Regions from separate parts of the Photobacterium minamisatsumaniensis genome, predicted to be linked through region 3. Evidence: riboswitches for the same ligand, from Rfam matches in the RefSeq annotation. Region 3 holds a riboswitch; each other region holds the start of a gene.
The links. A riboswitch is a leader RNA that binds a small molecule or an ion and turns the genes downstream of it on or off. The one in region 3 is predicted to bind lysine.

Region 1 (10,201 bases), on a different contig from region 3:
GAGGCGACGACAGCCAATTTACTCGACAGCTACCCTAACCTCGTCATTTTACGAACGTTATCAAAGGCATTTGCACTTGCAGGGCTTCGTTGTGGTTTTACCCTTGCGAACCCAGACGTTATAGAGTTGCTGCTTAAGGTTATTGCCCCTTACCCCGTGCCTGTTCCCGTAGCAGATATCGCAGTACAGGCACTGTCACCTGCAGGCAAGGCTAAAACTAAATTCCAAGTACTGGATATCAGTGCAAACCGTGCATATTTGCAAGCCGGTCTCGGCATGCTCGAAGGCGTCACCGTTTATGACGGCTACGGCAACTATCTACTCGTGAAATTCCTCGATGCCGATGCCTTATTCAACGCACTGTGGAATCACGGTATTATTCTACGCCGTTCACCCATTGAAAACTGCATTCGCATCAGTGTCGGCAACCGTGACGAATGCGAAAAGACGCTGGCCTTTATTCGCGAGCAGCTAGGAAAGAATTAAGTATTAAGGACGTACATTGTGAGCAAGCAAAACATTTTATTTATTGATCGTGACGGTACACTGATTGTTGAACCACCAGTCGATTTTCAAGTTGACCGTCTTGATAAGCTAAAGCTAGAGCCTTTTGTTATCCCAGCCCTACTGCAACTGCAAGATGCTGGCTATAAACTGGTAATGGTAACCAACCAAGATGGCCTTGGTACCGACAGCTACCCGCAGGCTGATTTTGATGCCCCGCATGACATGATGATGGAGATCTTTGAGTCGCAAGGGGTCAAATTCGACGATGTATTGATCTGCCCGCACTTCGAAGAAGACAACTGCAGTTGCCGCAAACCCAAACTGGGTATGGTGAAAGATTACCTGCAGCAAGGCAAAGTCAACTTTGAAACCTCAGCGGTAATAGGAGATCGCCAAACAGATCTTCAATTAGCTGAAAATATGGCTATTCGAGGTATTCAATACAACCCTGAGACTTTAGGCTGGCAACAGATCGTTAAAGATCTTACTACTCGCCCTCGGATCGCAGAAGTCGTGCGTACAACCAAAGAGACTGACATCCGGGTTAAAGTGAACCTTGATGAGTCAGGCGGTAACCGTATTGAAACAGGCCTTGGTTTCTTCGACCATATGTTAGATCAAATTGCCACTCACGGTGGTTTCCGTATGGAGCTAACGGTTGATGGTGACTTGCACATTGATGATCATCACAGTGTGGAAGATGCCGCATTGGCATTAGGGGAAGCCCTAAAACGTGCGCTAGGAGATAAACGCGGCATCGGTCGCTTTGGCTTTAGCCTGCCGATGGATGAATGCCTAGCACAATGTGCATTAGATTTATCTGGACGCCCTTATTTGAAGTTTGATGCGCAGTTCAGCCGCGAACAAGTTGGTGATTTATCAACAGAGATGGTATCGCACTTCTTCCGCTCTCTCACCGACACGCTAGCGTGTACACTGCACCTCTCCTCAGACGGCAACAATGATCACCACATTGTTGAAAGCTTATTCAAAGCCTTTGGCCGTACATTACGTCAGGCTATTCGGGTTGAAGGTAATGAGCTACCAAGCAGCAAGGGAGTGTTGTAATGAGTACCACAAACCAACAGGTTGTGATCATTGATACTGGCTGTGCCAATGTCTCCTCTGTTCGCTTCGCAATCGAGCGACTTGGTTATGCCGTCACGGTCAGCAAAGACTCAACGGTTGTACTGGCTGCTGATAAGCTGTTCCTTCCCGGTGTGGGAACAGCAAGTGAAGCGATGAAAAACCTCGAGGAGCGTGATCTGATCAATCTGGTAAAACAGGTTGATAAACCACTGTTGGGCATTTGTCTCGGTATGCAGTTACTCGGCCAGCTATCTGAAGAGCAAGGCCAAAATGGGACGGAACTTGTATCATGCCTTGGTCTATGTGATGCGCCCGTGAAAAAGATGGAGGTCGGTGAGTTACCACTACCTCACATGGGCTGGAACACTATCACGCCAGAAGCAGATCACCCGCTATTTAAAGATATACCTGCGGGCAGTTATTTTTACTTTGTTCATAGCTACGCCATGCCAGTCTTTAATATGGAAAATAGCCAAACCAATGGCGGCCGTACTATAGCCCGTAGTGATTATGGCAATGCCTTCACCGCCGCAGTGCAGAGCGGTAATTACTTTGGCGTACAATTTCACCCAGAGCGTTCAAGTAAAGCAGGCTCACAGCTGATTCAGAATTTTCTTGAAATGTAAGGACACCAAAAGGATTTGTTATGATTATTCCCGCGCTAGATTTAATTGAAGGTCAGGTTGTCCGCCTGTTTCAAGGTGACTATGGCAAGGTAACCGAATATAAGGTCGACCCAGCCGAGCAATTTAATCTCTATCATCAAGCTGGTGCAAACTGGCTTCACCTCGTTGACCTTACTGGTGCCAAAGATACTTCAGCTCGTCAGCTTGATTTAATTCAGCAGCTACTTGCCAGCACACCAGCCAATATTCAAATTGGTGGTGGTGTTCGCACCGAGCAAGACGTCGCAGATTTGCTCAATGCTGGCGCACAACGTGTCGTAATCGGCTCCACGGCGGTTAAACAGCCTGAGCTTGTTAAAGGCTGGATGGAAAAATATGGTCCTGAGCACATCGTGCTAGCACTGGATGTCAACATTGATGCTAACGGCAATCGTAAAGTCGCAGTATCTGGCTGGCAGGAAGATTCAGGAGTGACGATTGAAGCACTACTGGACGATTTTCTCAAAGTCGGATTAAAGCACGTGCTGTGCACCGACATTTCACGCGACGGTACACTGGAAGGTTCTAACGTAGAGCTGTACATCGATCTGTGTCAGCAATACCCGCAAGTACAGTTTCAATCATCTGGTGGCATTGGCTCACTGGATGATATTGCTGCCCTGAAAGGCTCCGGCGTGGCAGGTGTCATCGTTGGTCGTGCGCTATTAGACGGTAAGTTTACTGCAGAGCAAGCTTTTACTTGCTGGAATGAATAAGGCAAAGGAGTAACACCATGCTAGCAAGACGTATTATTCCCTGCCTTGATGTCCGTGACGGTCAAGTCGTGAAAGGCGTGCAGTTTCGTAACCATGAAATCATCGGTGATATTGTACCTCTCGCCAAACGCTATGCCGAAGAAGGCGCCGATGAGTTAGTTTTCTATGATATTACCGCGTCGAGCGATGGTCGCGTAGTGGATAAGAGTTGGGTCGCCCGTGTCGCAGAGGTGATCGATATCCCATTCTGTGTCGCAGGTGGGATCAAGTCAGCTGAAGACGCGAGCCGTATTTTGCAGTTTGGGGCTGACAAGGTATCAATCAACTCACCAGCTCTGGCCAATCCTGAACTCATCACCCAGCTTGCTGATAAGTTTGGTGTGCAGTGCATTGTTGTTGGTATCGATTCGTACTTCGATGCCGACACGGGTAAGTATCAAGTCTACCAATTTACTGGTGACGAAAGCCGTACCAAAGCAACACGTTGGGAAACCCGTGACTGGGTTGAAGAAGTTCAGCGTCGTGGCGCAGGTGAAATTGTACTAAATATGATGAACCAAGACGGCGTTCGTAATGGCTATGACCTTACCCAGCTGAATATGGTGCGCGATGTTTGCCATGTGCCACTTATTGCCTCGGGTGGTGCCGGTGAAATGGTGCACTTTGCCGATGCCTTCAACAAAGCGAATGTTGATGGCGCATTAGCAGCTTCAGTGTTCCATAAACAAATCATTAATATCAATGAACTTAAGCAATACCTGAAACATCAAGATGTGGAGATCCGACTATGAGCCTAACAAGCAGTATTAATTGGGATAAAGTAGACGGATTAGTCCCTGCTATTGTCCAAGACAACACCAGTGGCCAAGTCTTAATGCTTGGCTACATGAATGACGAAGCGCTAAACAAAACGCTTGAAACCAAGCAAGTGACATTCTGGTCGCGTACCAAAGAACGCCTTTGGACAAAAGGGGAAACCTCTGGCAATGTGCTGCAACTAAAAAGCATCAAGCTCGATTGCGATCAAGACACATTACTAGTACAAGTTGACCCTATTGGTCCAACTTGCCACTTAAACACTACGACCTGTTTTGATGGAGATAGCGCGCAAGAAGGCGAAGTACAACAGCCAGCCTTGGTGTTCCTTCATCAACTTGAACAAGTCTTATCTGCTCGTAAAGGTGCAGATCCTGACTCTTCATACACCGCAAGCCTTTATGCCCGCGGTACCAAACGTATTTCGCAAAAAGTGGGCGAAGAAGGCGTTGAAGTCGCGCTTGCGGCAACGTCGGGTGACAAGGCGGAGTTAGTTAACGAATCAGCAGATCTGATTTATCACCTTGTTGTCTTGCTACAAGATCAAGGGCTATCGTTGGCGGACATCACGAAGCGTTTAGAAGAAAGACACAACAAAGCATAACGCTTGCTGTCCACGTCACGAACAAGACGACCTCATAAGCAAAAACAGCCAAGAGAGTGGCTATTGGCTGTTTTTCTTCCCAACATCAGCGTCTAACTTTGGTGCGATAAAGAGAATAAGACAGCGCTAAAAATAAACAAAAGCTCGCTGGAACATACAACGCATAAAATTGAAGGTAATTAAAGGAGTAGGCCCCAAGCGCACCGCCAGAAATAAAGCCCAAGATAATTAACAGAAACAGTAATGCCTTTCTTTTATCAAATTGCTCACCCCTTATTTTTGCGCCAAGCATAATGCCTAAATCGGTAAATATTCCCGTCACATGCGTGGTTCGAATGACGGCACCACTATATTTGGTCGCGAGTGCATTTTGTAGTCCACAAGCCGCAGAAGCCCAATAGAGCCCACCAAAAGAGTTTTTAGTTAACAAATAAGCGGCACAAAAAAGAAAAATGGCTTCTAACGTCAGTACACCACTGTAATTACGACTTAACTTTAGTGTGCCACCATGTAGAAAGTAGCCTGATATTGCAGAGCCAATAAGAAAACTAAATATGATCGCAAATAAATAAAATACATCACTCATTGAAGAGTTTACAAACCCAGTGCCTACCAATGTCGCTGTACCGGATAAGTGTGAAACTGATTGATGCTGGAAACCCAATAACCCTGCAGCATTAATAAAACCAGCAACCAATGCGAGTACGAAAGCCCCAGACTCGACCCAACGGGGTAATTTAGATATCACGATATTCCTTAGATTTCAGGCCTCGTTTAGCGATATAGAGATGGCTAAATTTAGAGCGTGAGAAAAAGTGGGCTATCTTAAATCTGTTCAAGTAACTTGTTAAGTAATAATTATTGAGCGTAATACTCCCCAAAAACATCACCTCGGATAACTATGCGCTATTCTCCGGATAAAACATCAGCTTACCCGCATATGCATAGTTATGAGTAATTTTACATGGCAAAATCAGAAAACTAAGATTAAGAAAAGTGGGAGAATTTACGAGGGAATAAATAAATAAGCCTCACGATTGTAAGGCTTATTTGTTTAAAGAAGCGAGTTAAACAAAAACGTAAGTGAACGGCTTACATTACATTCATCATTATTTGATTAACGACCTAGTGCTTCTTTGTAGTGTTTGCGACACACTGAGACATAGCGATCATTACCACCAATCTCAACTTGATCACCATCGGCAATTGCACGGCCAGTTTCATCTTGGCGGATCACCATATTTGCTTTGCGACCACAATGACAAATGGTTTTTAACTCAACCAACTTATCTGCCCAAGCCAGCAAGTAGCGGCTTCCGTCAAACAACTCACCACGGAAATCACTGCGTAAGCCATAACACAACACAGGAATATGGAGCTTATCGACGACTTCAGTTAATTGATATACCTGCTCTTTGGTTAAGAATTGGCATTCATCGATTAAAACACAGTCTATCTTTTGTGCATGCTGAATATCTTGAAGGCGTGCATACAAGTCATCGGCTGAGTTAAATAATTCAGCTTCTTCTTGCAAGCCAATACGTGAGCTAACTTTACCTTTGCCAAAACGATCGTCGATAGAGGCAGTAAAAATGACAGGTGTCATTCCGCGCTCGCGATAGTTAAAAGAAGACTGTAACAGTGTGGTTGACTTACCCGCATTCATTGCAGAGTAATAGAAATACATCTGGGCCATTAAGCTTCCCTAGTCATACGATTGGTGCATAAAAACTGCCGAGATGCTACAGAAAAGCCATAGAAATTGAAAGGAGCAAGCGCAAGAGTCAGCACATTTCTTACAATTTTCATCGCGTTCTACTACTCATGCCGGCCAGTCATTAAGCAGCGCTTTACGGTGAGCGATTGTAGTTATTCACCCTAAGCCGTAACCATAAAAAAAGCCTGCAAAACGCAGGCTTTTTATTAACAATGTGGTTTAAGCAATTAAGCTTTCGCTGTCGCAACTTGTGGGCGACGAGACAACCAAGATAACGCTACACACGCTAAGATAAAGGCGAGTGTTGCCGTCATAAAGGCCACAGCAAGTGAACCTGTAAAGCCTAATACTAAGAAACCAATCGACGATACAACAGCCACAGACAACGCATAAGGTAGCTGAGTAGATACGTGATCGATATGGTGACAGCGTGCGCCCGTCGACGACAAGATAGTCGTATCAGAAATCGGAGAACAGTGGTCACCAAAAACTGAACCGGCTAGTACAGCGCCCAGCATTGGTAGCATCAGCATAATATCGGTTGCCGCTGCTAAGTCACCAGCGATTGGCAACATAATACCGAACGTACCCCATGACGTACCGGTCGAAAATGCCATAAAGCCAGCAAGCATAAATAAGATAACAGGTAGAAACATTGGGTTAATGCTACCTTCAACCAAGGTTGATAGGTATTTACCTGTTGCCATGTCACTGATCACGCTACCGATACACCACGCAAACAATAAGATCAGAATCGCACCAAACATTGACTTAGCACCAATCCACAATGTTACAGCAACATCTGAAGCAGGAAGACGCTGACGCAGCACTGGAATAAGGGCAGCAATAAATCCGATAGTACCACCATAAACGAGTGACATACCTACATCGGTATTTTCAAAAGCGCCAAGAAGGTTAAATGCTAAACCATCAGCTGCAAGTGCTTGGTATCCTGTAAAGATCATAAAGAAGAAAGTGGCAAGGATAAGAGCAACAATTGGCATAACCAAATCAGAAACACGGCCATTTTTGCTTTCTTCAATTTCTAGCTCGTCATTTAAGTCTTTAGCACGCTTGTCTTCATCACCTTCATCGAAGCCGCGGCAATGACTCGCGTTTAGCTCATGCTTTCTCATTGGGCCCACATCAATCTGGAACCAAGCCACAACAAACACCATGATCAATGCAAAGACAGCATAAAAGTTCATCGGAGCCAACTGAACAAACGCGCCTAATGGCGTATATTCAGTCACACCATGTGATGCCAGAATGCCGCCAATCAACGTAATAATGTATGCACCCCAGCTTGATGCCGGCATTAGTACACACATTGGTGCAGCAGTTGAATCCAAAATATAAGCAAGCTTTGCACGTGAAACGTAATAGCGATCTGTCACTGGGCGCGAAATCGAGCCAACAGCTAAACTATTGAAGTAATCATCAACAAAAATGAAGACACCCAAGAATGCTGCTAATAACTTCGCACCACGCTTACTTTTAATTTTAGTCTGCGCCCACTCAGCAAATGCTCGTGTACCACCAGAAAGCGTTAGCAATGCTGTCGTCATTCCTAACAACACCAAAAATGCAACAATGCTCATATTCCAGCTATTAATAGCACCGTCATCGATAAATAGTCCGAATGCCGTTGTACCAATATAACTAGCTGTGTTTCCAATAGAAAAGTCTGTCAGCAAGAATGCACCAAGCACTACGCCAACACCCAAAGACACTAAGACGCGTCGGGTTAAAATCGCAAGAGCCAATGCTACCAAAGGTGGTAACAACGACATTGAGGAATGTGAAAAATCTACAATATTCATGATCTCTACTACAACCGATCCTGGTTGGAGATCTACTGTTGGCACGACATCATGTCGTGATTAAGAGAGTGTAAGGAAGAGAAGTTACCCTTTTCCGACTCCACAGTAGCGCTCCATAGTTAATGTAATTATATACTATGGCAGTGCTGTCCCTATTCGGTGACAACCCCAGCAAACAAAGTTCGATAGCTTTATTTACTTCGGCATTAGCTCCTTTCATAAACCCTCATCGGAATCACCTCCGGTTTATTACTTATAGATAATGCGCCTCTACCCTTAGTCAAGGAATGGTTGATTCTACGGAATAGAAATCCGATTGCAACAACTTAACGTGAAAAAATTAACAGAAATAGTGAATAGTCTTGCTACTATGGTTAAAAAAGAAACAATGGCGAAGTGATGTTAAAAATAATTTAAAATACGCTTTTTAATATGAAACAAATGGCAAACATAGTCACAAAAAAAGTCTTTTACTGAAGGATCTGACTGTAAATACCCATTACAATTTATTACAAATGAGAATTCTCCCCGCTAAATACAAAAAAAACAAATCAAGAATACATTTTTTATTTGTCATTCACTGATTAAAAGTATTATTATTGCAATTATAGAATTGTCACTGCTATTATTATTTTTATAGTTTTAGACCAACAGGAAATAAAAAAATGTCTGATGCAATGAAAGCACTATTGAACCTTCGTAGTCTTCGCGCACTTTCTCGTGAATATTCTCTAGAACAACTTCAGGAAGCACTAGAAAAGCTTCAAACAGTTGTTACTGAGCGTGAAGAATCTGAAGCTGAAGAAATCGCGAAAGAAAAAGAACGTACAGATAAACTAGCTCAATACCGTGAAATGCTTCTAGCTGATGGTATCGACCCAGAAGAATTACTTTCTAGCCTAAATAAATCTCCAAAAGCAAAACGAGCTCAGCGTCCAGCTAAATATAAGTTCATCGATGAAAACGGTGAAGAAAAAACGTGGACTGGTCAAGGTCGTACACCAAGCGCATTGAAAAAAGCACTTGATGAAGGTAAGTCTCTAGAAGATTTCGAACTTTAATAACTTTACTCTTGTTGTTAAATTCTAATAAAAACCCAGCTTAAAGCTGGGTTTTTTGTTTCTAACTCATTAAATAACAACCATTTAGTGCTTACAGGGCACATTGTAAAATCATTCACAGTATGAATTGCTTGCCTTTTCACCCTGTTTTTTTTTCTTAAACATTGTTATATTCCTTTACCGCACTCAGTTATTTCCGTTTATATATATAGATTAATATATTCACAAAGAATAACCTTTCCTGACACGTCATTGCGCGACAGGTATAAAAAACCAGACAATGAAGTCTGGTTTAGTCTGCTATGTAATTGCTGCGTATTGTTAGCGTATCTGATCTGCTAAGTGACTCACCGCTAGTGCAAAATAGTGAGATCGATTCCATTTGAGTAACGACTGATAGTTACCATAAACCAAATAAGCCCTGCCTTTACCATCATCTGGTTGAATAAGCCAAGCGTCTATATCAACTTGAGGTAATGCTTGCCCATTAAGGCGCCTAACACCTTGCTCTTGCCAATCAGAAAGGGATCGGCCCTTCTCTTTATCGGTGCCTAATGCATCACGGTTAATACTATTTGGAATGCTAACTTGGCGCCCCCAAGTATAATCATCATTCCAACCAGCCTGCTTTAAGTAATTAGCGGCAGAGGCAAAAACATCGGCTTCTGTTTGCCAAATATCAACTTTCCCGTCGTTATTACCGTCAACGGCATAAGATAAAAACGAGGTTGGCATAAACTGTGGCTGCCCCATTGCTCCCGCCCATGAACCTTTCATATTTTCTGGGCTGATATGTTTGGCATCTAATATTTCTAATGCCGCCATAACTTGGGTACGGAAGAAGGACTCTCTACGCCCTTCGTACGCTAATGTTGATAAAGCTTCTATAACATTATAATTTCCCATTAAGCGACCGAAATTACTTTCAACCCCCCAAAGGGCAACAATAAACCGTGGTTGTACACCATATTGTGTTCCAATCCGGTCGAGTACTGTTTTATGCTTTTGATAAAGATCATTAGCTTGTTTTACTTTCCAATCGGGTACCGCTCTTGGGATATATTCATCCAGCGTTAATTTTCGCTCAGGTTGGTTTTTATCCGCTTTTACAGCACGCTCAATAAAAGTAATTCCGTCGAAAGCAGAATTGATAATTGGCTCTGAAATTCCTTTTTCTTTAGCTTCTGCTTTTAGCCCTTCAAC
Region 2 (10,201 bases), on a different contig from region 3:
GAATTCTGTGAAATATCACATTATTTTACACGTAAGGGAAACTATAAGTTCTTAATAAGTTGATTAACGTGCTGCTGTTTATCGGGGATGATTTCGGGGTCTACCAAACGTCCCTATATCAGAGGCCCCAATGGAAAATAATATCCACCCTGAACACGATGTTGCTGATCTCTCTCTTGCGCCGCAAGGCAGTCGCCGAATTGCATGGGCGCGTAATCATATGCCTATCATGCGCAGCATTATTGAGCGCTTTGAGATAGAGAAGCCATTTACTGGTTTAACAATTGGTATTTGCTTGCATGTTGAAGCGAAAACAGGCGTGTGGCTGGAAGCTTTAACCAAAGGTGGTGCGAAGGTTGTGATCACTGGCTCACCAGGCTCAACGCAAGATGAAACCGCTGCCGCTTTGGTCGAAGACTATGGGGTGAGCGTTTATTCTCGTCGTGATGAAAGCTTTGATGACCACATTGATTACTGCCGTAAAGTGCTATCGCATAAGCCGGATATTATTGCTGATAACGGTGCCGATTTGCATGAGCTCATTTTTACAGAAGCAGAGTTTTCTCAGTTTAAGCACTCGCTACTCGGGGCGACAGAAGAAACCACCACTGGTGCCAACCGTCTGCGTGAAGACTTTAATGCCGACCAGTTCAGCACACTGATCATCAATGATACCCAAGCCAAGCGCATTATTGAAAACCGCTTTGGCGTAGGCTCATCGGTGGTTGATGGCATCATGCGTGCCACCAACGTTATGCTGCATGGTAAAAAAGTAGTGGTGATTGGTTATGGTTACTGTGGCTCAGGTACTGCGCAGCGACTTCGCGGAATGGGTGCACATGTAACGGTTGTTGAATCAAACCCATTAACGCTACTTGAAGCACATATGGAAGGCTTCTACACCGCCAAGCTTGAAGATGCATTGCCAAACGCTGACATGATTGTGACCATTACCGGCCGTGATAATGTATTGCGTAAAGAGCATTTTGAATTGATGCGTGATAACACCATCATTGCCAATGCGGGTCATTTTCAGCGCGAAATTAATTTGCCAGATCTAGCAGCAATGAGCGAAAGCCAAGATAAGATCCGTCCGCATGTAACGGCTTACCAGCTGGCTGATAAGCAGTTGTTTGTTTTATCAGATGCAAATTTAGTTAACTTGTCAGCTGGTGACGGTAACCCAATCGAGATTATGGATCTTGGTTTGGCGCTGCAATCATTGAGTTTGGAGCGTATCGCGCTAAATCGCGACTCTCTACAGAATATACCCCAACCAGTGCCCTTCGATATTGAAATGCAAGTTGCAGAGCTGGCTGTGAAGCACTGGATTCAACACTAATTTTATCATCGCCCCGAGTACGCTGTGCTCGGGGCATTTTTATATGTCGAGTAGATAAGTTTCTGCTTATCCACCCTGTACAAGGCCGCCAAAATGGACGCTCTGACTAGTTTACTAGGAATGGTAGCACTGCTTGCTATCGCTGTTTTATTTTCAAAAAATCGCCAAGCAATTAATAAACGTACTGTACTGGGAGCTTTCGCTATCCAGTTTATTATCGGGGCTTTTGTCCTGTTCATTCCGATTGGCAAAGACTTACTCGAAGTCGTTTCCAGCGGGGTCAGCTCGGTGTTGGGGTTCTCCCATGCGGGTATTGAATTTTTGTTTGGCGGTTTAGTCAGCGATAAGATGTTTGAAGTGTTTGGTGGCGGCGGCTTTATTTTTGCCTTGCGAGTGCTGCCAGTTATCGTCTTCTTCTCAGCATTGGTATCGGTCTTGTATTACCTCGGTATCATGCAGATATTCATTCGTGTGTTGGGCGGCGCATTACAAAAGCTCCTTGGAACCAGCAAGAACGAGTCAATGTCTGCAACGGCCAATATTTTTGTCGGTCAAACCGAAGCGCCATTGGTTATCGCACCTTACATTAACCGCCTTAGCCGTTCAGAGCTGTTTGCGGTAATGTGTGGTGGTTTAGCCTCGATTGCTGGCACAGTACTTGGTGGTTTTGCAGCAATGGGGGTTGATATGCAATACCTCATTGCGGCGTCGTTCATGGCAGCCCCTGGTGGCTTGCTGTTTGCCAAAATTTTGGTGCCTGAAACTGAAGACCGTAGTAGCGAAACTGTCGAAGAAGATGTTTCGGTTGAAAAGCCGGCAAACGTTATTGATGCTGCTGCCGCTGGTGCATCAAGTGGTTTAATGTTGGCTTTAAATGTTGGTGCCATGCTGCTAGCGTTTATTGGTCTGATTGCCTTGGTAAACGGCATGTTAGGTGGCGTTGGTAGCTATGTGGGTTTACCTGAACTCTCATTAGAGTACTTATTGGGTTACGTGTTCTACCCTGTGGCAGTGATCATCGGTATTCCATTTGATGAGGCCATGGTGTCGGCATCGTTTATTGGCCAGAAACTGGTATTGAATGAATTCGTCGCTTATGTGAATTTTACAGAATACCTAAAAGTGACTGAATTATCGGCTCGTAGTACTGCCATTATTACTTTTGCTCTATGTGGTTTCGCTAACTTCGCCGCTGCGGCAATGTTACTTGGCGGGCTGGGTACAATGGCACCGAAGCGCCGTCATGAAATTTCGACACTGTGTATGTCAGCAATTTTTGCTGCGACCATGTCTAACTTGATGAGTGCAACTATTGCAGGCTTCTTCTTCTCGTTTTAAATAGTTCATTATCTGCATCATTAAACAGCCCTGCTTATTAGCAGGGCTGTTTTTTTGTAAAACGTATTATTTTAGTTTTCTGTGATAGTTAAAACTAATATTCGTGTTTTCTTGCATTCTTTTAACAAATATTCACGGCTACATGTGATTAAGTTAGCAATCTATTAATAAGCGTGTAGTTGCTGTTCACTTTGTTGATTTCCATCAATTTGTATCAACCCCTTTGAGTCGTAGTCTGTCTGTATTGTTTGTATTTTGCACAGGCGGTGACTATGGAAAGTCAAAAATTACAGGTATTAAAAAATGCGGTTTCACGGCGGGAATTTCTTGGTAAATCGGCAAAGATCAGTGGTATAGCGGCGGTGGCTGCGAGTGTTCCGTTACCTTTTTCTTCGGTTTCTCATGCAACAGAGCCAGACACCCTGTCGGACGATGAAATTCATTACAGCGCATGTCTGGTTAACTGTGGAAGCCGATGCCCACTTAAAGTGCATGTTCGAGATGGCGTTGTAACGCAAATATCCAGTGAAGATGGTTTAGATGATGACATCTTTGGTCAGCATCAAATTCGGCCATGTCTTCGTGGACGTTCAGTTAAGTGGAAAACCTATAGCCCAGATCGCATTAAGTATCCGATGAAGCGAACAGGCAAACGTGGTGACGGTAAATTTAAGCGAATTAGCTGGGATGAAGCGACAACATTAATTGCCGATAAGCTTAAACACACGATTGATACCTACGGTAATGAAGCAATTTACTATCAGTATGGCTCTGGCTCTACAGGTGCCAACTTACAGGGACGTAATGCCAACAAGCGTTTTTTACATACTATTGGTGGGTACCTTGACCAGCATGGTACCTATTCGACGGCACAAATTTCGACGGTTGAACCTTATGTCTATGGTAGTGGACAAGGAAGTTTGATTGCCAATATTGCGCATTCTGATCTGGTGGTGATGTTCTGCCAGAACCTCGCGGAAACTCGGATGTCTGGGGGAGGGCAGATCGCTGAAATTTTTAACGCTCTCGAACAAAGCAACGCAAAAGTTATTATTATCGACCCTCGCATGACCGACAGTACGATTGGCTTTGATGCCGAATGGCTGCCTATCCGACCAGGTACCGATGCAGCATTAGTGGCAGCTATAGGGTATACCTTGATCAATGAAGGACTCGCTGATGATGACTTTATTAATCAATATTGTGTCGGATGGGATGCTTCAACACTACCTGCTTCAGCACCTACCAATGCGTCATATAAAGATTACATCTTGGGGAATGGCCCTGACTCGGTAGCGAAAACGCCGGAATGGGCCAGCCAGATTTGTGGTATTGCGCCCGCTCGGATAAAACAGCTTGCGCGTGAAATGGCGACGGCAAAGGCAGCTTGGATTTCACAAGGCTGGGGGCTTCAGCGTACAGCAAATGGCGAGCAAGCTTCACGTGCGATCATGATGTTACCCGCCATGACCAAGCAGTTTGGTAAGCCTGGTACCAATACGGGTAACTGGGGCAGCAGTGTTAAATATAAGGTGCCAGGTTTTGGTACGGCTAACCCAGTAAAAACTTCGATCCCCTGTTTTCTTTGGACCGATGCGATCACGCGTGGAACAGAGATGACGGCGGAGAACAGTTTTGTTCGTAATAAAGACAAGCTTGATACCAATATCAAATTCTTATGGCATTACGCCAGTAATGTCACCATGAATCAGCACTCAGATTTGAATAAAACACATGAGATCCTTCAAGACGAGTCATTGTGTGAGTTCATTTTGGTCTGGGAACACCACATGACATCGTCTGCTCGCTATGCCGATCTTTTGCTGCCCGATGTCACGACGCTTGAGTCCAATGATTTAATTGATAATTCTTATGCGACGGGGGCTTACCACTATGTCACTCGTTTGCAACAAGCCATTGAGCCACTGTGGGAAAATAGACCTACCTATGATGTGCTGGCCGATGTTGCTCGAAAAATGGGGACCTATGATGCGTTCACTGAAGGACGCTCTTACCCTGAATGGATAGAGCACTGTTACGGACAATTACGCGCGGCGAACCCCCATTTACCATCGTTTAGTGAGACCAATGGAAAAGGCATCATTGATCGCAAACTGGCTGATAGTCTAGATCATATCGCACTTAAAGATTACCGAGATGATCCGGTGGGTAATCCGCTTAACACGCCTTCTGGAAAAATAGAAATGTATTCAGAACGATTAGCGGAGCTGGCGAAAACTTGGGAGCTAACCGATGGTGATCGCATTCCTTCTGTCGCTGAGTATTGTGAAACCTTTGAAGGGCTTGGCGATCGCGAGAGAATGGAACAGTACCCGCTGCAGTTAATAGGTTTCCATACCAAGGGCCGTACACATTCTACTTACCATAATATTCCCCAATTGCGAGAAGCGGTGCGAGATGAAGTGTGGATGAACCCCGTTGATGCTTCCACGCGACAGCTTATGCATGGCGGACAGGTCGAGATATTTAATGACCGAGGCCGAATACAGATGCCCGTGCGGGTGACAAGTCGGATCATGCCTGGCGTTGTTGCGGTACCACAAGGTGCTTGGTACCAGCCGACGGCGAAAGGGGTTGATGTCGGAGGCTGTATTAATACATTGACGACGCAACGACCATCTCCTTTGGCAAAAGGTAACCCACAACATTCCAACTTAGTTGAAATTAAACCGATCTAGGGAGCATGAGTATTATGGCGCAATATGGTTTTTATATTAATTCCGCAAAATGTACCGGCTGTAAAACCTGTTCGGTCAGTTGTAAAGATAAAAAGGATCTCGAAGTAGGCCCAAAGCTACGCCGAGTTTACGAATATGGCGGTGGCACATGGATACAGCGAGACGGCCTGTGGTCACAAGATGTGTATAGCTATTACCTGTCGATTGCTTGTAATCACTGTGATGAGCCAGCCTGTGCGCAAGGTTGTCCAACAGGCGCGATGGCCAAACGGGAAAGTGACGGCCTCGTGGTGGTGGATCAGTCTCGCTGTGTCGGTTGCCGATATTGCGAAATGCGCTGTCCTTATGGCGCACCTCAGTTTGATGCCGAAAAGAAAGTCATGAGCAAGTGTGATGGCTGTTTTGATTTGTTAGAGCAGGGGCGCTCGCCAGTATGTGTTGATGCCTGTCCACAGCGAGCCATTGAGTTTGGCCCGATTGAAGAGCTACGACAGAAATACGGCAACTTTAATGAAGTCGCGCCCTTACCCGGTGCAGCATTAACCAAGCCAAATCTGATCATTCATCCTCATTCGAAAGCAAAACCAAGTGGTGACGGCAATGGGTCTGTCCAAAATAGAGCGGAGGTCTAATTATGCATGAGTTACCTTTAGTCTTTTTCACGGTGCTTGGGCAAACAGCGGTAGGGGCGTATCTGATCTTACTGTTGAGTCAAAAAGCGAATGCCACAAGTGAACAGCAATTATCCCGAAGTTTACTCGTGACCACTTTAATACTCAGTATTGGGATGATCGTGGGGATGTTCCATTTAGGGCACCCTTTGCGCGCATTTAATCTGCTTTCTGGTCTTGGCCGTTCGCCGATGAGTAATGAAATCGTGTTAGGGGGATGTTTTGCCGCCTTTGGCTTACTGGCAGGGCTTGCTGGAAATTATGGCGCGGGAACCGCTAAACAGCGTTTAGTATTACGTTGGGTGGGGGCATTGTTTGCCATAGCGTTTGTTGTGATGATCCCATCAGTGTATCAACTGAGTACTGTCGCGACATGGGATACACCACATACCACGTTCCAAATGCTAATAACGGTACTCATTACCGGCGGTGGGTTAGCGGCCGTTATTGGGGCATACCGACAAGGTATGGTTGTTTGTATCGTGGCGACCCTTGCTGCTTTGGTTATGCGTTCAGATTACCTGACCTTTGTGACCAGTGTTAATCCGATATTATCCAGTCAGCAAAGCAGTTTATGGCTAATCCAGTCGGTTGCACTTTGTATCGGTATTAGTGTTGCAATTTATGGCATGTTGAAACACAACACAAGTAAACCTGTTTTATGGTCGGTATGTGGTTTGTTGGTGGTTGGGGAACTAGTCGGGCGAATTTCGTTTTACAATCTTTGGTCGCTGACAATGTAATATTGAAAATAAAGTAGCCACTGTTCAGTGCCGTTCATTTTAGATGAGCGGCATTTTTAATAATTGTACAAGCGATAACCTCACCGCGAATGAATGTGTTTCTTTGCTTTTGCGTAGTTATGCTTGCAGGTTGTAATGCTACAACGATTAAGTAATAGAATTCTTTTTCGGTGCTTAATTGAAAGGGAATTTAAAGTGATGAGTATTTACTCTATGTGTCGTTGTTTGATATTAAAAAGTAACCATTTAGATTGATTTTTGTTGGGTATTTGTTTGCTTAAATATTTTTGGTGATATTGATCACACTTATCGAGCATGGTGATTCGAATTAGAGAGATGTATGTTTTATTCATTATATAGCAGGACATTATTCAGTCTTTGCTTGAAAGTAGAGGCGCATTGCCTATGAGTAATTTAGTGAAGGCCGACAGCCAGTGAAGCTAAATGAAAGGAGTCAGTGCCGAAGTAGTCGAGGTTGTCATCCTTGCTGCTGGGGTTGTTCTTAAGAGGAATAACACTGTCATCTCAGCCAGATCTGAGATGGGGAGCTACAACAAATTTGATATTAGAAACGAACGAACTATCGCTCCTATCTTGTAAAGCCTTTGTCTGTAAAACACTCCTGAACACCCTTCCTCTTTATCATTTTGATATCGTTTTACAGGAGAAATTTACGTATGGCTGATTACGGATTATTGTCCATCGTACCTGCCGTGTTAGCGCTTATACTCGCTTTTACCACTCGGCATGTTGTTTTAGCTTTAGGTGTTGCGGTAATAAGTGGCATGCTGATCCTTACCAAAGGTCACCCCGTTGATACCGCCCTGATGTTTTTGACGGATGGACCGTTTACCCAACTAGCCCAAACCAGTAATGCGCAAATTATTATTGTTATTACTATCATTTCAGGTTTTATTTATTTGGTTGAACAAAGTGGTGGCATGTCAGCTTTTTCAACTACGGCGACCCGTTATGTTTCATCGCCGATAAAGGCGCAACTCGCGACGTGGGCGACGGGTATCGGTATATTTTTTACCGACTCAGGTAACTCGCTCATTTTAGGCCCGATGTTTGCGCCGATTTATCAAAAGCTGAAACTGAGCAAAGAGAAGCTGGCTTTTATTATTGACTCAACGTCATCTCCGATTTGTGTATTGATCCCGATTATTAGCTGGGGTGTCTATTCACAAGGCTTAATTGAAAATGCTTTTGAAAATATGGGGCAGCCCGTCGATGGCTTTTCTACCTTCTTGCAGGTTATTCCTTATCAGCTTTATGCCTTGCTTGCGCTGTTCAGTGTGCCTGTTTACGCGGTTCTGAAAAAAGATTGGGGGCCAATGGCTGATGCAGAGTTCAAGGCTCAACAAAGTACCGAGACTATCATTGAGCCAGCAAACGCAAGCGCGGTTAAATCAGCTTCTATCTCGCTGATCCTGTTCCCGCTATCAGTGCTGTTTGGTTCTCTAATCGTGCTGTTTATCTATAACTATCACTTACATGGTGGGATTAGCGGGCCAGTGATCCGTACGACCTTAGGCACGAGTTATTTGATTGCATCCATTACCGCGATTATTTATTACGCCTATACCAAAACCATGACCGCATCAGCAGCTTTTAATACTTTTGTCGCGGGTATGCAGCGTATCATGCTAATTTTGATCATCTTGCTACTGGCATGGACGCTAGGCGATATTTGTAAATCACTAGGGACTGGCGATTATATTAGCCAAGTAATGAATGACCGTTTACCGGTATTCTTGTTACCCGCTCTGATTTTTATTATCGGTAGTTTTATATCAGTGGCAACAGGCTCGTCATGGGGCACATTTGCCATTTTGATCCCGATTGCCGTGCCTGTCGCAAGTGCATTAGGTGCCGACCCTCTGATTTGTATTGGCGCAGCGCTGAGTGGCGGTATGCTAGGTGATCATTCTTCGCCGATTTCAGACACGACTATTTTGAGTTCAATGTCGACTGGCTGTGATCATGTATCTCATGTCCGTACCCAGTTCCCCTATGCCATTTTGACAGGTGTAACAGCAAGCCTTGGTTTTATGGTTGCAGAAATTACCCGTAGCCCATACACCATTATCTTGGCCGGGTTGTTACAAGTTGCACTTATTACATTGATGGTGCGTCGTCAGGCTGCAAATAGCCCTGCAGTACCCGCTTAAAATTAAAAAGGAATTATCATGAAAACGCTATTTTGGCTCCGAGATGAAGTAAAAGTTGGTGAGCACCGTACTGCGCTTACACCGAGTGGTGCACGAGATTTGATTGCTGCGGGTGCGAACGTAACCGTCGAACGGAGTACGACCCGTATCTTTACCGATCAGGCTTATGTCGATGTTGGCTGTGAGCTTGCAGAGGCTCATAGTTGGGTCGAGGCACCTGAGCATGCCTACATTCTGGGCCTTAAAGAGTTAGCGGAAGCCGATTTTGCACTTAAGCATCAGCATATTTACTTTGCCCATGCGTTTAAAGGCCAAGATGAAGCTCGCCAGATTTTATCTCGTTTCCAGGCTGGTGGCGGCCAGATCCTCGATCTGGAGTTTTTGCAAGATGAACTTGGCAGACGAGTCAGTGCTTTTGGTTACTGGGCAGGCTACGTGGGTGCGGCAATTGGCCTATCTGGTTTCATTCATCATTTACAGTGTAAAGGTGTTTATCCTGCGGTGAGTAGTTACCCTGATCGCTCCGAGTACCTCACTGTTCTTCGTGAGCAAGTTGCTAGTTTGTCAGAGCAGCCACGTGTGTTGGTGATTGGCCAGTTTGGTCGCTGTGGTCGTGGTGCGCTGGATCTCTTTGCTGACCTTGGTATTGCCGCTGATGGATGGGATATTGAAGAAACCAAAGCGGGTGGACCGTTTAAGGCGATTAACGACTACGACATTCTGGTCAACTGCGCTTATCTTGCCGAAGGCACACCTCCGTTTATCACCAAAGATAGCTTGGGTGCATCACCACGCTTGAGCATGATCAGTGATGTGAGTTGTGATCCGAATAATCCGGATAATCCAATTCGTATATACAGCCAATGTACCAAATTGACAAAACCGATCATTGAGTCAGATGTTACCGGTATCCGTGTACAGGCTGTTGACCATTTGCCAACCGTATTACCAAAAGAAAGTAGCGAAGATTTTGCTGGGCAATTATTGCCGCACTTATTGACCTTGTGTAAAGGTGAAGACCCACAAGGCGTATGGGCAAGGGCTCGCGACTTTTACTCATCAGCGTTGACGAGCGTCTTATAATTACGGATTGATTGAAAATAGAATCCGAGTGTATTTAATACACTCGGATTTTTTTATGCCTAGTGAAATGCTTTTTATTGTTTTATATCATTAATTTATATTTGGAATTCTTAATAATCATGGTGTGAATTGGTTGTTATTTACATTGAAG
Region 3 (10,201 bases):
GGCATTTTCACGCCTATCCGTGAGCTATTCGCAGGCACACAGGAATCTCGTTCGCGTGGTTATAAGCCAGGGAGATTCAGCTTTAATGTGAAAGGTGGACGCTGTGAAGCCTGCCAGGGTGATGGCGTAATAAAAGTGGAAATGCACTTCCTTCCTGATGTCTACGTGCCGTGTGATGCCTGTAAAGGGAAACGCTACAATCGAGAAACACTGGAGGTTCGCTATAAGGGTAAAACCATTGATGAAGTGCTCGAGTTAACGGTTGAAGATGCACGCGAATTTTTTGATGCAGTTCCAGCTATTGCAAGAAAACTCCAAACATTAGTCGATGTCGGTTTATCGTATATCCGCCTAGGCCAGGCAGCAACGACCTTATCCGGTGGTGAAGCCCAACGGGTTAAGCTTGCTCGTGAGCTATCCAAAAGAGATACAGGGCAAACCCTGTATATTTTGGATGAGCCAACGACAGGGTTGCACTTCCATGATATCCAACAATTGTTGACGGTATTACATCGCTTACGTGACCATGGCAATACCATTGTTGTTATCGAACATAATCTCGATGTGGTTAAAACCGCAGACTGGGTCATCGATTTAGGCCCAGAAGGTGGCTACGGCGGTGGTGAAATTATTGCGACGGGTACTCCAGAGCAAGTCGCTCTGGTTGAAGGATCTCATACCGCGCGATTCTTGAAACCTTTGCTACCTGCTCTCGTCCCAGTAGAATAGTCAGCAGAGAGCCATCAAATACCAATCAAATGAGTCACATCCATACAGATTGGTAATACGTTGTAAGCCGGGCAATGAAGCCCGGTTTACATTTTAATTCTCGCGATATCGATTGGAACCACCATGACAGTGTTACAAGTACAAGGCACCAAGTTAGCCGAGCAGAGGATCAGTAAACCGATGATCAAACCCTTTTTGATTTCCATGGGGTGTCTGTTTTTACTTGCGATGCACTACTTCCAACACAATCCAGGGGGGGCCGGATTAGAACTCTCTTTTAATGCCGCGAGCTGGATTCCTTTTAGTTTTGCTATTGCGTTTGGGTTACTCGAAATCTGCCGACAACGTATATGGCGATACTCTCGCCTGACCTTAGTGCTTTTTGTCTGCTGTTTAATGCTCAGTTTTCCTTTGTTCTACCCCAATGCCGCCGTTGCCGAAAGCACCCCTCGGATCTTAGGGATATGGGCAGGTTTCCTCTTCTTTGTAGGATTACAGCAATTTGCCTTTACCCAAAAACAGCGCCAGCGTTTACTTTGGCTGATATTGCTTAGCGTTTGGATTGAAGCCCTCTTTGGCTGGGTACAGTTCTTTCTGCTTGAGCCCGGTAATCCAATTGGTTACGACACCCTTGCTAACCGCCCTTATGGTATTTTCCAACAGCCAAATGTAATGGCGAGCTTCCTTGCAACAGGGTTAATTTTATCCGCCTATTTATTAGCGCGTATCCCGATGTATCGAGGAAAGTGGTCATGGCAACAATTGATCTTATTACTCACCCCTGTCGTCATATTACCGATTCTCGTCGTTCTCAGTTCGCGAACCGGTTGGCTGAGTGCCGCCGTCGGCACAGTATTAATATTGCCATACCTACATCGCTTTGCAGCAAAAGCCCAATGCCGAATGTGGTTATTAATGATCGCCTTAGGCCTAAGTGTGTCATGGAACATTAATTCATCAACGGGCTGGGAGCCAAAAGAAGAGCGCCTCAGTTTAGTCAGCCCCCGTGCCATGCATATCCCCCAAGCTGTAGAGATGTTCTTCAACAAACCTCTAACAGGTTATGGCTATGGGAAGTTTGAAGTCGGTTATATCGTTCAAACAGCCCAATGGCATGATGAAAACCCTGAGCGTCCTTATGGGATGGCATCACTGGACCACCCGCACAATGAATTAGCCTATTGGGCTGCCGAAGGGGGGATCATTCCTCTTATTGCATTACTGATAGCAGCGACGGCTGTCTTTTTTAAAGTCAAAAAAGCCCGCGATGGTACGCAGTTAGCGTTGATAGGATTGTTTTTCCCTATCACCCTACACTCACAACTTGAGTACCCGTTCTATCACTCACTAGTGCACTGGGTTATTTTTATCATCCTTATTTATTGGGTCGATAACCTAACCGCAAAGTACCATAAGCTTAAGCTGCATTATGTAGCCTCGATAAAAACAGCCGTAATCTTACTGCCTCTCATTGTTACCAGCTATATGACAACAACGCTGTATTCGGGCTACCTGCTAACAAAATATGAAACCACCCAGCCTGTGAATATTGATTACCTTATGGGCGTCAATAACCCTTGGGCTTGGCAGAACCGTTTCGAATGGAATTTACATTTAACGCAGTTACAACTTGGGGCCGCAACCAATAATCCAGAGCTGATCAATGAATATATTCATTGGGCGCAGAATAAAGCCAAACTGTGGCCTCGCCCAGCCCTTTATACCAACTTAATCGCAGCATATGTTCATCTTGATCAGTTGAATCTTGCAACGCAGATCCAACAAGAAGCGCTTTATTTATTTCCTGGAAGATCATTCGATTTACCAGAAGTGGCTCCTAAATCGGCAGCAAGCCCGACGAGTGAATAACTAAAAATATAAACAAAAACGGCTACCCGAAGGTAGCCGTTTTTATTTTGATCATGCTTATTTCAATGTCGTTTCTAGAGCACGTAAACAGAGAGCCACATTTTCACTTCTTGCAGCATACCCCATCAAGCCAATACGCCACGCCTTGCCAGCAAGGGCACCTAAACCAGCGCCAATTTCTAGATTGTAACGTTCTAGGAGGTTTTTTCTGACCAAGGCATCATCAACGCCCTGTGGGATATATATCGCATTCAATTGCGGTAGGCGGTCAGCTTCATTAACCACGAATTCAATTCCAAGCTTCTCTAGCCCTTCACGTAATTCAAGGTGGGCATCTTTATGGCGCTGCCAAGCATTTTCCAACCCTTCATTCTTTAACAACACCAATGCTTCATGCAGTGCATATAAGCTATTTACTGGTGCTGTATGGTGATAACTACGCTTACCTTCACCACTCCAGTAGCCTAATACCAAGCTTTGATCTAAGAACCAACTTTGCACAGGGGTCGTACGGCTTTGAATCTTTTCAACCGCTCGTTCCGAAAAGGTTAATGGCGATAGGCCCGGCACACACGATAAACATTTCTGGCTGCCAGAATACACGGCATCGAGCTGCCATTCGTCCACCAATAGTGGCACACCACCAAGCGATGTCACCGCATCCACAATCGTCAGGCAATCATACTGCCGGGCAATTTTAGCAATCGCCTCTGCATCACTGAGTGCCCCCGTAGAGGTTTCTGCATGAACAAAGGCAACAACCTTGGCATCAGCATGCTCTTTCAAGGTCTTCTCGACCAACGCTGGCGATACAGCTTCACCCCATGCACAATCAACCATGACAGCCACGCCGCCACAACGCTCAACGTTTTCTCGCATGCGGTCGCCAAACACACCATTACGGCAGACAATCACTTTATCGCCAGGCTCAACCAAGTTAACAAAGCATGCTTCCATGCCTGCACTACCCGGCGCAGATACCGCAATAGTAAATGTATTCTCAGTTTGGAAAGCATACTGAAGCAACTGTTTAAGTTCATCCATCATGCCAATAAACAATGGGTCAAGGTGCCCAATCGTTGGACGGCTTAGCGCCTGCAAAACCTGAGGGTAAATATCAGATGGGCCTGGTCCCATTAAAGTGCGCTGCGGTGGATAAAAACTACCTATTGTCATTCTTTATTCTCCCTGATAGTAACTAAGTTGGCATCGGCCTATTGTTGTAAGGTACTCAACGACTATATCAGGTCTCTCTTGGTTATGCTTATAGCGTTTATAATTCAACCAACCCCGCTTTACTTATTCAACTATACAATTTCTTTCATTTTTTTTACATATTTTTTCAAGCAACAATTGACAAGGTAATAACAAATCCGCTTCAATGGAGATCGTTTTTTGTTCACCTTGATGTGAGAATATCATCAAGGTAAAAACAGAAGAGGAGCGTTACCCAGGTATCTACGGTTGCGGGGCCCCACCCCGAAGCAATCTAGAGAGGGGGAGTAGCGCCGAGATATGACATGACAGGGGGCATGCCATATCGGCTAAGAAGGTTGAATCCTTCTAGCTGTCACTTTTTTATATTGAATAAAAGAGTGGGGAGCTTCTGGTTATTGTGCATACGTGTGCAATCCTACCTTATTGCTCTCCTGACATGGTCGTCGGGATCTACATCCCGAGTCATTCCCCTGTATTGGTTTTTATAATTTTAAACTGGGAGACTCGCTTTGAGCATCATAGATAATGTTACACCTATTCCTCCACCCATTACTGTAGCGAAATTTGGCGGCACCAGCGTAGCCGATCATGCCGCCATGAGCCGTAGTGCAGCCATTGTCAAAAATAACCCTGCAGCCCGGGTTGTTTTGATCAGTGCGTGCTCTGGCGTCACCAACCTTTTGGTTGAACTCGCAAATGGAATTGCAGATAGCGAACAACGCTTACAACGGCTACAGCAACTTCAAGTCACTCATCAAACTATTATCAGTAACCTGTCACAACCCGACAAAGTCTCTGCCGAAATCGCAATGTTACTGGATAATGTTGCTGCTCTGGCTGAACAAGCGGCTACCAAGCCTTCTAAAGCGTTAACGGATCAACTGGTGTCACACGGTGAGCTACTTTCAACTCACTTATTTAGCCAAATACTGACCGAAATGGGTGCTAACGCACAGCGTTTCGACATTCGCCCAGTCATGCGAACCGATAGCCAGTTCGGTAAAGCGATCCCTGACATAGAAACAATTCAGCAACAGGCTGAGACCCAACTACAACCTTTACTCGCTGACACTGTCATCGTCTCCCAAGGCTTCATCGGATCCGACGCGCAAGGTAACACCACGACACTTGGTCGTGGTGGCAGTGATTACAGTGCCGCCCTTATCGCAGAAGCGTTACGTGCTGATACTCTTGAGATCTGGACCGATGTACCGGGCATGTACAGCACAGATCCACGTATTGCTGCCAATGCAAAGCCAATTCAAGAAATCAGTTTCAGCGAAGCCTCTGAAATGGCGAATTTTGGGGCGAAAATCCTCCACCCATCAACATTACTGCCCGCAGTTCGCCAGCAGATCCCCGTCTTTATTGGATCATCAAAAGCACCAGAGCAAGGTGGAACTTGGATAAGAGAAAGTGTTTCAGAAGCGCCATTATTTAGAGCTCTAGCCCTACGTTGCAATCAAACGATGGTCACCTTAACCAGCCTAAATATGTTTCACGCCTATGGTTTCCTCGCTGAAGTATTCCGCATACTGGCTGAACACAAAATATCCGTCGATCTGATCACGACCTCTGAAGTCAGTGTTTCTTTAACACTCGATCAAACCGATACCAGTGGTGGCGCACCAAGTTTACCCGACGCAGCGATTGAAGCCCTTAGTCAATTATGTCGTGTTGAAGTCGAACAAGACCTTTGCCTTGTCGCACTTATTGGTAACCAGATGAGCTCAACTAAAGGCTCAGCTAAGCAAGTGTTTAACACCCTCGAAGATTATAATCTACGTATGATTTGCTATGGCGCAAGCCCACACAATCTTTGCTTCCTCGTTAAGACGAGCGACTCAAAAGATGTGATTAAGGTACTGCACAAAGAGCTCTTCGAATAACGATAAAGCTCAGATACTTACAATACAAAAAAGGCGCTCAAAGAGCGCCTTTCTCATATACATGTACCCGCTTTATCACTGCAAGTTTGGCCCAAGCCACTTTTCAGCTTCCAACAAGTCCCAGCCTTTACGATCAGCATAGCTATCACGCTGATCGTCTTGGATCTGAGCGATCGCAAAATACCGTGAATCGGGGTGTGAGAAATACCAACCGGAAACCGATGCACCTGGCCACATTGCGTAGCTAGACGTTAAAGACATATCAATGGTTTCTTCGACATTCAACAGCTCCCAAAGGCTGCCTTTCTCCGTATGTTCAGGACAAGCTGGGTAGCCCGGTGCTGGACGGATCCCCTGATACTTCTCTCTGATCAAATCATCATTAGAAAGGTTCTCATCAGCCGCATAGCCCCAAATATCTTTACGTACTTGCTCATGCAAATATTCGGCAAAAGCCTCGGCAAGACGGTCGGCAACCGCTTGGATCATGATGGCATTATAATCATCACCCTGCGCTTTATACTCATCAGCAAGCTTTCGCTCACCAATGCCGCCCGTCACCGCAAACGCCCCTACCCAATCTTTCTTACCACTTTCTTTCGGGGCAATATAATCAGATAAGCAGTAGTTATAACCTTTCGGTTTCTCGGTCTGTTGACGTAAGTTATATAAGACCTTTGCAACTTGAGTACGAGATTCGTCAGTATAAACTTCAATGTCATCGCCAACGCTACTCGCAGGTAGCAAAGCACACATACCTCGAGCTTTTAGCAATCCTTCTTTTTCAACACGATCAAGCAATACATTCGCATCCTTAAAAAGGCGCTGTGCTTCTTCACCTACTTCTTCATGTTGGAATATAGCCGGATATTTACCCATTAATGACCAAGTCATAAAGAATGGGGTCCAATCGATATAACGTCGTAGTGTCGCAACATCAAAATCATCAAACACATGTACACCCGGTTTAGCAGGTGCTGGCGGGGTATAACTATCCCAATCAATCGCGACTTTATTTTCTCGCGCTTGCGCTAAGGTGACAGGTTTAGTTCGAGGCTTCTTACGGCTATGTTGCTCGCGAACACGGTCATAATCAATCGCAAGCTTTTCAACAAACGCAGGGCGTCGCTCATCTGACAGCAATGAACTACATACCCCTACTGCACGGGAGGCATTATTTACGTAAACCACAGGCTGATGGTAATTTTGCTCAATCTTAACCGCAGTATGGGCTTTTGACGTTGTCGCACCACCAATAAGTAATGGTAATTCAAAACCTTGGCGTTCCATTTCTTTGGCTACATGGACCATTTCATCGAGTGACGGCGTGATCAATCCCGATAAACCAATAATATCGACGTTTTCTTCTTTGGCGACTTTAAGAATTTTTTCACACGAAACCATAACGCCAAGATCAATGATCTCGTAGTTATTACACTGCAATACAACCCCTACAATATTTTTACCGATGTCATGAACATCGCCTTTTACAGTAGCGAGTAGTATCTTACCGTTGGTATAGCCAGCTTGCTTAGCGGCATCGATAAAGGGCTCTAAGTGCCCCACCGCTTGCTTCATAACCCGCGCAGATTTAACGACTTGCGGCAAGAACATTTTACCTTCGCCAAACAGGTCACCCACCACATTCATGCCATCCATCAGAGGCCCTTCAATGACCTCTAGTGGTTTTTCAGCATTAAGTCTGGCCTCTTCGGTATCTTCAACGATGAATTCAGTAATACCTTTAACCAACGCATGTTCTAACCGCTTTTCAACAGGCCATGTACGCCATTCTAGCGCGGAAGCATCTTCTTCTTTTCCGACACCTTTATTGGCATATTCAGCAGCAATGTCCAATAAGCGTTCTGTTGAATCATCACGGCGATTCAGTACAACATCTTCAACCGCCTCACGCAGCTTATCGGGCACATTGTCGTAAACTTCCAGCTGGCCTGCGTTGACGATCCCCATATCCATACCATGTTTAAAGCAGTGGTAAAGGAAAACAGCGTGGATCGCTTCGCGTACATAGTTATTGCCTCGGAATGAAAAAGAAACATTCGAGACGCCCCCAGAAATCATTGCATGCGGTAAATCACGCTTGATATCAGCAACTGCTTCAATAAAGTCAACGGCATAGTTATTGTGTTCATCGATACCCGTTGCAACAGCAAAAATATTCGGGTCAAAGATAATATCTTCTGGTGGGAAACCAACTTCATCTACCAATATACGATAAGCATTGGTGCATATTTCTATTTTGCGCTCACGAGTGTCAGCCTGCCCAACTTCATCGAAAGCCATAACAATAACAGCTGCGCCATAACGGCGAATAAGTTTCGCTTGCTCTACAAACTTTTCTTTGCCTTCTTTTAGCGAGATAGAGTTAACGATCCCTTTGCCCTGAATACATTTAAGGCCCGCTTCAATGACTTCCCATTTCGAGGAGTCGACCATAATCGGGACTTTCGATATTTCAGGCTCAGAAGCACATAGATTCAGGAAACGTACCATGCAGGCTTCTGCATCGAGCATTCCTTCATCCATGTTGATATCAATGATTTGAGCGCCATTTTCAACTTGTTGTCGGGCAACATCTAGGGCTTCATCGTAAAGCTCTTCTTTAATTAGTCGTTTAAAACGTGCAGAACCGGTTACGTTTGTTCGCTCACCAACGTTAACGAATAGCGTATCTTTTTCAATTTTTAGTGGTTCTAATCCAGAAAGGCGACAAGCTTTTGGTAAGGTAGGCAGGTGGCGAGGTTGGAGTTCAGAGACAGCTTCTGCCATCTTACGAATATGTTCTGGTGTAGTGCCACAACAGCCACCGACTAAATTCAAGAAGCCACTTTCAGCCCACTCTTGAATATGCTCTGCCATGTCTTCAGGCGAAAGATCATATTCACCAAATGCATTAGGTAAACCAGCATTAGGGTGAGCCGATACCGCACATTCTGAAATCTGTGAAAGCTCTTCAACATACTGGCGTAGCTCATCAGGCCCAAGTGCACAGTTCAAACCAAATGAAATCGGATTTACATGACGTAAAGAGTTATAAAAGGCTTCCGTTGTTTGCCCTGATAACGTTCGCCCAGAAGCATCCGTGATCGTACCAGAGATCATAACTGGTAAAGCGTAACCTAATTCTTCAAACACTGTATCAACGGCAAACGCACAGGCTTTTGCATTCAAGGTATCGAAAATAGTTTCAATCAGAATGATATCAGAGCCACCTTTAATTAAGGCATGTGTTGACTCCGAATAAGCTTCTACCAGTTCATCAAAACTGACATTACGAAAACCAGGATCATTCACATCAGGCGAAATAGAACAAGTACGGTTCGTTGGTCCAAGTACGCCAGCAACAAATCGTGGTTTATCCGGCGTTTTTGCCGTCCATTCATCAGCAACAGCACGTGCTATACGGGCAGCTTCAATGTTGATTTCAGCACTCAAACTCTCCATGTCATAATCGGCCATTGCGATGGTCGTGGCATTGAAAGTATTCGTTTCAAGGATGTCAGCACCAGCTTCTAAGTAAGAAGAGTGGATATCTTTAATCAACTGAGGCTGCGTCAGCACCAACAAATCATTGTTGCCTTTTAAATCGCTATGCCAGTTAGCAAAACGATCGCCGCGATAATCTTCTTCTTCGAGTTTATAACCCTGGATCATGGTGCCCATGCCACCATCAATGATCAGGATTTGCTCTTCGATACGCTTATGTAATAAGTCCTTGTTCGTCAACACCGCATTACTTCCTTTTCAATTTTACAGCTTATTCACATCCTACCATAGCAAAAATGGAAATCTAGACGTCTAAAGCTCTTTTCATTGATTAAATAATGACGGAAGAGAGTAAAAATAGTTATAGCTATCACACCACGATACATTTATATTTTGACACAATTTCATGCTTTATTTTTATTACCCTGTGAGGTTTGGATGTCCGTCTATAGCACCCTATGCTTTCTAGCTGCTGCTGCAATGTTTATTGCATTTATTAACAGCAAGATAGGAAAAATGCAGACCACAATTGCAATTACAGCTGGGGCGTTGATTCTTTCCCTAGGCATTATCGTTGCGGGTCAAAATGGTTGGTTCCACTTAGAAGACATCGCTGCCGAACAGCTCGGAGAGATCAACTTTGAAAGCTTTCTGCTTAAAGGCATTCTTGGTTTCTTACTGTTTGCTGGCGGGTTAGGCATTAAATTGCCTCACCTTGAAGATCAAAAATGGGAGATCACTACATTAGCGCTTGCAGCGACATTATTTTCAACGTTCTTTATTGGGTTCGCACTATGGGGCATCTGTCAGGTCATTGGTATCCAGTTGGATTTAATTTACTGTTTACTCTTTGGCTCCCTGATTTCCCCAACCGATCCAATAGCAGTGCTCGCAATCGTTAAGAACCTTGATGCACCAAAACGCATATCAACGCAAATTGAGGGAGAGTCGTTATTTAATGATGGCTTTGGCTTAGTCATCTTTGTCAC

Region 1: it holds a riboswitch for lysine, as region 3 does, so the genes downstream of both, L4D78_RS00465 (Na+/H+ antiporter NhaC family protein) here and lysC (lysine-sensitive aspartokinase 3) in region 3, are expected to answer to the same signal.
Region 2: it holds a riboswitch for lysine, as region 3 does, so the genes downstream of both, L4D78_RS11360 (Na+/H+ antiporter NhaC family protein) here and lysC (lysine-sensitive aspartokinase 3) in region 3, are expected to answer to the same signal.

What each region holds. Positions count from the first base shown of each region.
Region 1 is NZ_JAKJSI010000010.1:14,553-24,753, reverse strand. Features, by position in the region: gene hisC (histidinol-phosphate transaminase) at 1-486, shown strand, start outside; gene hisB (bifunctional histidinol-phosphatase/imidazoleglycerol-phosphate dehydratase HisB) at 505-1,575, shown strand; gene hisH (imidazole glycerol phosphate synthase subunit HisH) at 1,575-2,222, shown strand; gene hisA (1-(5-phosphoribosyl)-5-[(5-phosphoribosylamino)methylideneamino]imidazole-4-carboxamide isomerase) at 2,243-2,977, shown strand; gene hisF (imidazole glycerol phosphate synthase subunit HisF) at 2,995-3,768, shown strand; gene hisIE (bifunctional phosphoribosyl-AMP cyclohydrolase/phosphoribosyl-ATP diphosphatase HisIE) at 3,765-4,397, shown strand; gene L4D78_RS00475 (YoaK family protein) at 4,483-5,145, opposite strand; gene L4D78_RS00470 (thymidine kinase) at 5,515-6,093, opposite strand; gene L4D78_RS00465 (Na+/H+ antiporter NhaC family protein) at 6,342-7,937, opposite strand; lysine riboswitch at 8,036-8,218, opposite strand; gene L4D78_RS00460 (H-NS family histone-like protein) at 8,603-8,998, shown strand; gene L4D78_RS00455 (lytic murein transglycosylase) at 9,320-10,201, opposite strand, start outside.
Region 2 is NZ_JAKJSI010000020.1:129,272-139,472, reverse strand. Features, by position in the region: gene L4D78_RS11385 (adenosylhomocysteinase) at 131-1,342, shown strand; gene L4D78_RS11380 (NupC/NupG family nucleoside CNT transporter) at 1,436-2,680, shown strand; gene L4D78_RS11375 (DMSO/selenate family reductase complex A subunit) at 2,953-5,379, shown strand; gene L4D78_RS11370 (DMSO/selenate family reductase complex B subunit) at 5,394-6,011, shown strand; gene L4D78_RS11365 (dimethyl sulfoxide reductase anchor subunit family protein) at 6,014-6,793, shown strand; lysine riboswitch at 7,175-7,352, shown strand; gene L4D78_RS11360 (Na+/H+ antiporter NhaC family protein) at 7,471-8,967, shown strand; gene L4D78_RS11355 (saccharopine dehydrogenase) at 8,986-10,050, shown strand.
Region 3 is NZ_JAKJSI010000013.1:2,768-12,968, reverse strand. Features, by position in the region: gene uvrA (excinuclease ABC subunit UvrA) at 1-729, shown strand, start outside; gene L4D78_RS04970 (PglL family O-oligosaccharyltransferase) at 853-2,598, shown strand; gene L4D78_RS04965 (pyridoxal-phosphate-dependent aminotransferase family protein) at 2,656-3,774, opposite strand; lysine riboswitch at 4,027-4,212, shown strand; gene lysC (lysine-sensitive aspartokinase 3) at 4,413-5,705, shown strand; gene metH (methionine synthase) at 5,781-9,455, opposite strand; gene L4D78_RS04950 (cation:proton antiporter) at 9,651-10,201, shown strand, end outside.